2 regions of the Streptomyces sp. NPDC059906 genome follow, and region 2 is predicted to be linked to the other one. Evidence: riboswitches for the same ligand, from Rfam matches in the RefSeq annotation. Region 2 holds a riboswitch; the other holds the start of a gene.
What was found. Region 2 has a riboswitch for S-adenosylmethionine ahead of thrC (threonine synthase). Riboswitches for the same ligand answer to the same signal wherever they lie in the genome.

Region 1: it holds a riboswitch for S-adenosylmethionine, as region 2 does, so the genes downstream of both, ACFV9J_RS07780 (aminotransferase class V-fold PLP-dependent enzyme) here and thrC (threonine synthase) in region 2, are expected to answer to the same signal.

The regions. Positions count from the first base shown of each region.
Region 1 covers NZ_JBHWKU010000004.1:13,809-17,205, forward strand. Annotated here, with positions in the region: gene ACFV9J_RS07770 (cytochrome bc complex cytochrome b subunit) at 1-391, shown strand, start outside; gene trpD (anthranilate phosphoribosyltransferase) at 536-1,600, shown strand; SAM riboswitch class IV at 1,697-1,813, shown strand; gene ACFV9J_RS07780 (aminotransferase class V-fold PLP-dependent enzyme) at 1,960-3,360, shown strand; gene ACFV9J_RS07785 (glycerate kinase) at 3,267-3,397, opposite strand, start outside.
Region 2 covers NZ_JBHWKU010000007.1:207,448-210,844, forward strand. Annotated here, with positions in the region: gene ACFV9J_RS14385 (trehalose-6-phosphate synthase) at 1-111, opposite strand, end outside; gene ACFV9J_RS14390 (hypothetical protein) at 261-965, shown strand; gene ACFV9J_RS14395 (glucosyl-3-phosphoglycerate synthase) at 988-1,932, opposite strand; SAM riboswitch class I at 2,085-2,232, shown strand; gene thrC (threonine synthase) at 2,250-3,397, shown strand, end outside.

The sequences.
Region 1 (3,397 bases), on a different contig from region 2:
CACCTGGTTCGTCCGCATCGCGTTCTTCGTCGGACCGGTCGTCGCCTTCATCGCCACCAAGCGGATCTGCCTGGGCCTCCAGCGCCGGGACAAGGACAAGGTGCTGCACGGTCGCGAGTCCGGCATCATCAAGCGCCTGCCGCACGGTGAGTTCATCGAGGTGCACGAGCCGCTCAGCCAGGAGCAGCTGCACACGCTCACGGCGCACGAGCAGTACGCGCCGGCCGAGATCGGCCCGACGGTCGACGAGAACGGCGTCGAGCGCAAGGTGAGCGGCACGCAGAAGCTCCGTGCCAAGCTCAGCGAGTCGTACTACGGCGAGGAGTCGCAGATTCCGAAGCCGACCGTCGAGGAGTACAAGGAGATCACGAGCGGCCACGGCCACCACTGACCCTCCGGCGTCGCCACACCACGGTCGAAGGGCCCCGTTCCGTTCTGCGGACGGGGCCCTTCGCCGTGTCCGGGGCTGGATAGGGTGGGAGCACGATTCCCGTCGACGATCCCCGTCGACGACACACACGATTCAGGAGCGGCTATGAGCGCTGTGACCCCCGCTGGAGGCGACACCGCGGCGGACCGCTCCTGGCCCGCCCTGCTGAACGGACTGCTGGACGGCCGCGACCTGAGCGCGGACGACACCGCCTGGGCGCTGGACGTGATCATGCGCGGCGAGGCGACCGACGTGCAGATCGCCGGGTTCGCGGTGGGCCTGCGGTTCAAGGGGGAGACGGTCGAGGAGATCTCCGGGCTGGTCCGCACCATGTACGAACACGCCAACGTGATCGAGGTGCCGGGGAAGACCGTCGACATCGTCGGCACCGGCGGCGACGGCGCCAAGACGGTCAACATCTCCACCATGTCGGCGATCGTCCTGGCCGGCACGGGGGCGAAGGTCGTCAAGCACGGCAACCGGGCCGCCTCCTCGGCGTCCGGGGCCTCCGACGTCCTGGAGAAGCTCGGGGTCAACCTGGAGCTGACGCCGCAGCGGGTGGCGGAGGTCGCCGAGGAAGCCGGTATCACCTTCTGCTTCGCCGTGAAGTTCCACCCGGCGCTGCGCCACGTGGCGACGGCCCGCGGCCAGCTCGGCATCCGTACGGTGTTCAACTTCCTGGGTCCGCTGACCAACCCCGCCCGGGTGAAGGCCCAGGCGGTCGGGGTCGCCCACGCCCGGATGGCGCCGATCGTCGCCGGTGTCTTCGCCGAGCGCGGCCACTCGTCCCTGGTCTTCCGCGGCGACGACGGACTCGACGAGCTGACCACCACCTCCACCTCCCGGGTCTGGGTGGTGCGCGAGGGCCGGGTGACCGAGGAGACCTTCGACCCGCGGGACGTCGGCATCGAGCTGGTGGCGGTCGAGGCGCTGCGCGGGGCCGACGCCTCCTACAACGCCGACGTCGCCCGCCGCCTGCTGGCCGGCGAGAAGGGCCCGGTGCGGGACGCGGTCCTGCTGAACTCGGCGGCGGCCCTGGAGGCCCTGGAGCCCGGCGAGGGGGCCCTGGCCGGGCGGCTGCGGGCCGGGATGGACCGGGCGGCCGAGGCGATCGACTCCGGTGCGGCCCGGCGGGTGCTGGAGCGCTGGGTGGCCGTCAGCAACGCCTGAACGGCGATACGGCGATACGGCGATACATGTGACGTGCGTCCCGCGATCCGGACCCGGGTTGCGGGACGCCGATCATTTCCCATAGGTTTTCCGACAGGTCATGAGTGACAGTCATGAGGCCCCGGCCGACTGTCCGGCAACCCTCCGTCCGTGGCGGGGTGCCCCGGGTGAAGACCAGGTCGTGGACAGCAAGGTCCACGGCAAGCGCGGACCCCTCGCGGAACCAGGGGTCCTGGGTCGTCCGAGGGAGTCTCCCGTGAACCAGCGAATGCGATAGGGCCGCAGAGCCCCGCCTCCGCACCCCCCTTTCCTCTCTTTCACAGCGCCGCGCCGTGCGCTGGTCCTCACGGGAGTCCGCCATGTCCGTACCCACCGCTGTCGCCACCCCGCTGCCCGTCCTCGGCCGGGACGTCACCGTTCCGCTCGTCACCGGCGGTCAGGTCACCTACGCCGCGCTCGACTACGCCGCCAGCGCGCCCGCGCTCCAGCGGGTCTGGGACGACGTGGCCGCCTACGCCCCGTACTACGGCAGCGTCCACCGGGGCGCCGGGTACCTCTCGCAGCTGTCGACCGACCTGTTCGAGAACGCCCGCGGGACCGTCGCCGGGTTCCTCGGCTGCCGGGACGACGACCAGGTGGTCTTCACCCGGTCCACCACCGACTCCCTGAACCTGCTCGCCGCCGCGCTGCCCGCCCACTGCCGGGTCTTCGTCTTCGAGACCGAGCACCACGCCTCGCTGCTGCCCTGGCGCGACGCCGACGTCACCTACCTGGACGCCCCGCGCACTCCCGCCGAGGCCGTCGAGACCCTGGAGCGCGCTCTCGCCGCCCGCGAGCCGTACGGGCCCGCCCTGGTCTGCGTCACCGGCGCCTCCAACGTCACCGGCGAGCTGTGGCCGGTGCGGGAACTGGCCGCCGCCGCGCACGCCCACGGCGCCCGGATCGTCCTGGACGCCGCCCAGCTCGCCCCGCACCACCCGGTGAGCGTGCGCGACCTGGACGTGGACTGGGTCGCCTTCTCCGGGCACAAGCTGTACGCGCCCTTCGGCTCCGGCGTGCTGGCCGGCCGCGCCGACTGGCTGCGCGAGGCGGAGCCGTACCTGGCCGGCGGCGGCGCCAGCCGCAGCGTCTCCCGGCGCGCGGACGGCGGCGTGGACGTGCGGTGGCACGACAGCGCCGCCCGGCACGAGGCTGGGTCGCCCAACGTCATCGGCGCCTACGCGATCGCCTCCGCCTGCAAGGCGCTCACCGAGGCCGGGTTCGACTCGCTGGTCGCCCGCGAGGAGTACCTGATCCAAAAGGTGCGCGAGGGCCTCGCCGGGGTGCCCGAGGTGCGTGTCCTCTCCCTCTTCGGCGACGAGGCGCCGCGCGTCGGGGTGCTCTCCTTCGTCGTCGAGGGCTGGAACAGCTCGCACTTCGCCGCCGCGCTCTCCGCCGAGTACGGCATCGGCGTGCGCGACGGCCTGTTCTGCGCCCACCCGCTGGTGCGCACCCTGCTCGGCAGTGACCCGCAGACGCAGGGCGAGTGCGGCGCGCCCGAGGCGGCGCCCGGCGAGAAGTCCCTCAACGCCATCCGCGTCAGCTTCGGCGCGGGCACCCCGGACGAGCACGTGGAGCGGTTCGTGAGCGCCGTCCGGCAGCTGGTGAGCGACGGCGCCCGCTGGAACTACCGCACCGAGGACGGCCGCTGCGTGCCCGACCCGACGTCCGGCGACCCGGCGTCCGGCGACACGGCGCCGGTGACCGGCGCCGCCGCCTGAGTAGACCCGGCCGGCAACCGGGCCCCCAGCAGCACCA
Region 2 (3,397 bases):
CCCGCCGCCGCCCCGCTTGGCGTGCAGCGACCCGTCCTTGCGCACCTCGTACGAGACCGGCCCACGGTTGGAGGCGACCAGCACCTGAGCAGCACCGAAGCTTGAAGCCATACGCCTCAACCTAGCCCGGCCCCTCGCACCTCAAACGTTTCCCCGTGTCACCCCGGCGGCGATTCGGTCACGGAACTTGTGCGGGAAGTGTGAACAGGTTGAGGATGTGCGGTGCACATTTCAACTTTCTGGGGGGGGGTGGGCGCACCATGCCCATACGCACACGGCACCGGCGCACGAGCAGACTCGCGGGCACGGCGGCACTGATCGCGGCCTCCGCGCTGGCCCTGGCGGGCTGCGGCGACGGAGACGGCGACGCGAGCGCCAAGGCGGCGGCGGCCACGACGGCGTCCCCGACCGCCACCGTCACCGCCACGCCGAGCGGCAGCCCCACCCCCGAGGCGTCCCCCAGTACCGAAACCCCGACGCCCACGCCCACCCCGACCGCCGTCACCCTGCCGGACTTCACCGGCCGGACCATGGGCTCGGCCGTCCTCGCCGCCAAGGGGGCGCACGTCGACTACACCGTGCTCCTCCAGGGCACCGGGCAGCGGGCCTCCTCCTGGGGCCTCGACGAGAAGGTCTGCGAGCAGAGCGGCGGCTCCGGCACCGTGACCTTCACCGTCCCCCGCGACGGCCGCGACTGCGCCGGGCGCCTGCTGCACACGCCCAAGCCGGCCCCCGAGCCGTCGAAGACCCGGGACAGCGGCACGGGCGGAACCAGCGGCGGCACCGGGGGCGGCGGCGCCGGCGCCTGCGAGCTGATGAGCCCCGCGGGCAACTGCTACGCCGACGGCCAGTTCTGCGCCAAGAAGCACCGGGGCCTGAGCACCCACGGCCGCGGCGGCGAGTACCTGACCTGCGAGCGGGACTCCGGCGGCAGGTGGCGCTGGTCGGACGGCGTCTCCGGCTGAGCTGGTGGGCCGTTTCCGGTTCCTAGGCCACCTTCCGGGCCGCGTACTCCGCGATCTCCGTCATCGGGGGCCGTTCCTCGGTGTCCACGGCGTAGGTGCGCGGCTCGAAGCCGTCGACGCCCCGCTCGAACTGGGTGAGGGCCGGGCGCACCAGGTGGCCGCGGGCCAGGCGGAGCTGGGCGGTGCGGTAGATCGCCGCGGCCATCCGGCCCAGCGCCCGCCCGTCCTGGTGGCGGTGGACGCGGACCCCGACGTCGACCTGCGCGAGCGCGTCCAGGCCCACCAGGTGCAGGGCGTCGACCAGCATGCCCAGCTCGACGCCGTAGCCGACCGGGAACGGGAGCCGTTCCAGCAGCGAGCGGCGGGCCGCGTACTCCCCGCCCAGCGGCTGGACGAAGCCGGCCAGCCGCGGCCAGTGCATGTTGAGCAGCGGGCGGGCCATCAGCTCCGTGACCCGGCCGCCCTGCCCGGCCGCCCCGGCCAGCGGGCGGTCGTACATGGCCTTGACGAGGTGCACGTCCGGATCGGTGAGCAGCGGGCCCACGATCCCGGAGACGAAGTCGGCGGAGAACTCGCGCAGGTCCGCGTCGACGAAGCAGACGATGTCCCCGCCGGTGACCAGCAGCGAACGCCACAGCACCTCGCCCTTGCCGGGCACGGCGGGGATGCGGGGCAGGATCGCGTCGCGGTGCACGACGCGCGCCCCGGCCGCCGCGGCCACCTCGGCCGTCCGGTCGCTCGACCCGGAGTCCACGACCACGATCTCGTCGACGAGCGGGTGGCGGAGCACCAGCTCCCGCCGGATCACCGAGACGATGTCGCCGACGGTCGCCTCCTCGTCCAGCGCGGGCAGCACCACGCTCACCGACTGCCCGGTGGCGTGCTTGGCGGACAGAAGGTGCTGGACCGGCCGGTCCGCGGCCGACCAGGAGCGTGCGTTCAGCCAGCGCTCGACTTCTTCCAGCACGTCCCGTGGTCTCCTTCGTGATCCATTGTGATCCATCTCGCGGTACGGACGACTATCTCAACCGTCCTGGCCTTCGGTTACAGTCTTGAACAACGCGTGGGACCACCGCATGCCGGGGTCGCCGCGTGTACCACCGCGAAACAACTTCATACCGCTCATCCAGAGGGGCAGAGGGATACGGCCCGATGAAGCCCCGGCAACCCTCCAGTCGGTTCTTGTCACACGGACGTGGCGAGGCTCCCGGCTAGGGAAGGTGCCAAATCCGTCTCACGGCGAGATGCGTCGTGAGGAAGATGAGGAGAAAGGGCCTCGCCTCCATGGCTGTGCAGACTGCCGAAACCTCCACGAACACCCCGGGCGCCACCGACGGCACCGTCGACCTCGGCCCCGCCGCCGCGCTGAGCTGCCGGGAGTGCGGCCACCGGGTTCCGCTCGGACCGGTCTTCGCCTGCGAAGAGTGTTTCGGCCCCCTCGAGATCGCCTACGACTTCTCGGCCTACGACACCGAGGAACTGCGGGGGCGGATCGAAGCGGGCCCCGCGAACATCTGGCGCTACGCCCCCCTGCTGCCCGTCCCGGCCGACGTCGCGACCAAGCCGAACATCAACCCCGGCTGGACCAAGCTCGTCCAGGCCGACAACCTCGCCCGCGAGCTGGGCGTCACCGGCGGTCTGTACGTCAAGGACGACTCCGGCAACCCCACGCACTCCTTCAAGGACCGCGTCGTCGCCCAGGCCATCGAGGCCGCCCGCGCCTTCGGCTTCACCACCCTGTCCTGCTCCTCCACCGGCAACCTCGCCGGTGCCGTCGGCGCCGCCGCCGCCCGGGCCGGCTTCCGCTCCTGCGTGTTCATCCCGCACGACCTGGAGCAGGGCAAGGTCGTCATGGCCGCCGTCTACGGCGGCGAGCTGGTCGGCATCCAGGGCAACTACGACGACGTGAACCGCTTCTGCTCCGAGCTGATCGGCGACCCGGCCGGCGAGGGCTGGGGCTTCGTCAACGTCAACCTGCGGCCGTACTACGCCGAGGGTTCCAAGACCCTCGCCTACGAGATCTGCGAGCAGCTCGGCTGGCGGCTGCCCGACCAGATCGTCGTGCCGATCGCATCCGGCTCCCAGCTGACGAAGATCGACAAGGGGCTCAAGGAGCTGATCGAGCTGGGTCTGGTCGAGGACAGGCCGTACAAGATCTTCGGTGCGCAGGCCGAGGGCTGCTCGCCGGTCTCCGCGGCGTACAAGGCCGGGCACGACGTGGTCCGCCCGCAGAAGCCGAACACCATCGCCAAGTCGCTGGCCATCGGCAACCCGGCCGACGGCCCCTACGTCCTGGACATCGCCCGCCGCACCGGCGGCGCCGTGGAGGACGTGACCGACGAGCAGGTCGTGGACGCGATCAAGCTGCTCGCCCGCACGGAGGGCATCTTCGCGGAGACGGCGGGCGGCGTGACGGTCGGCGTCACGAAGAA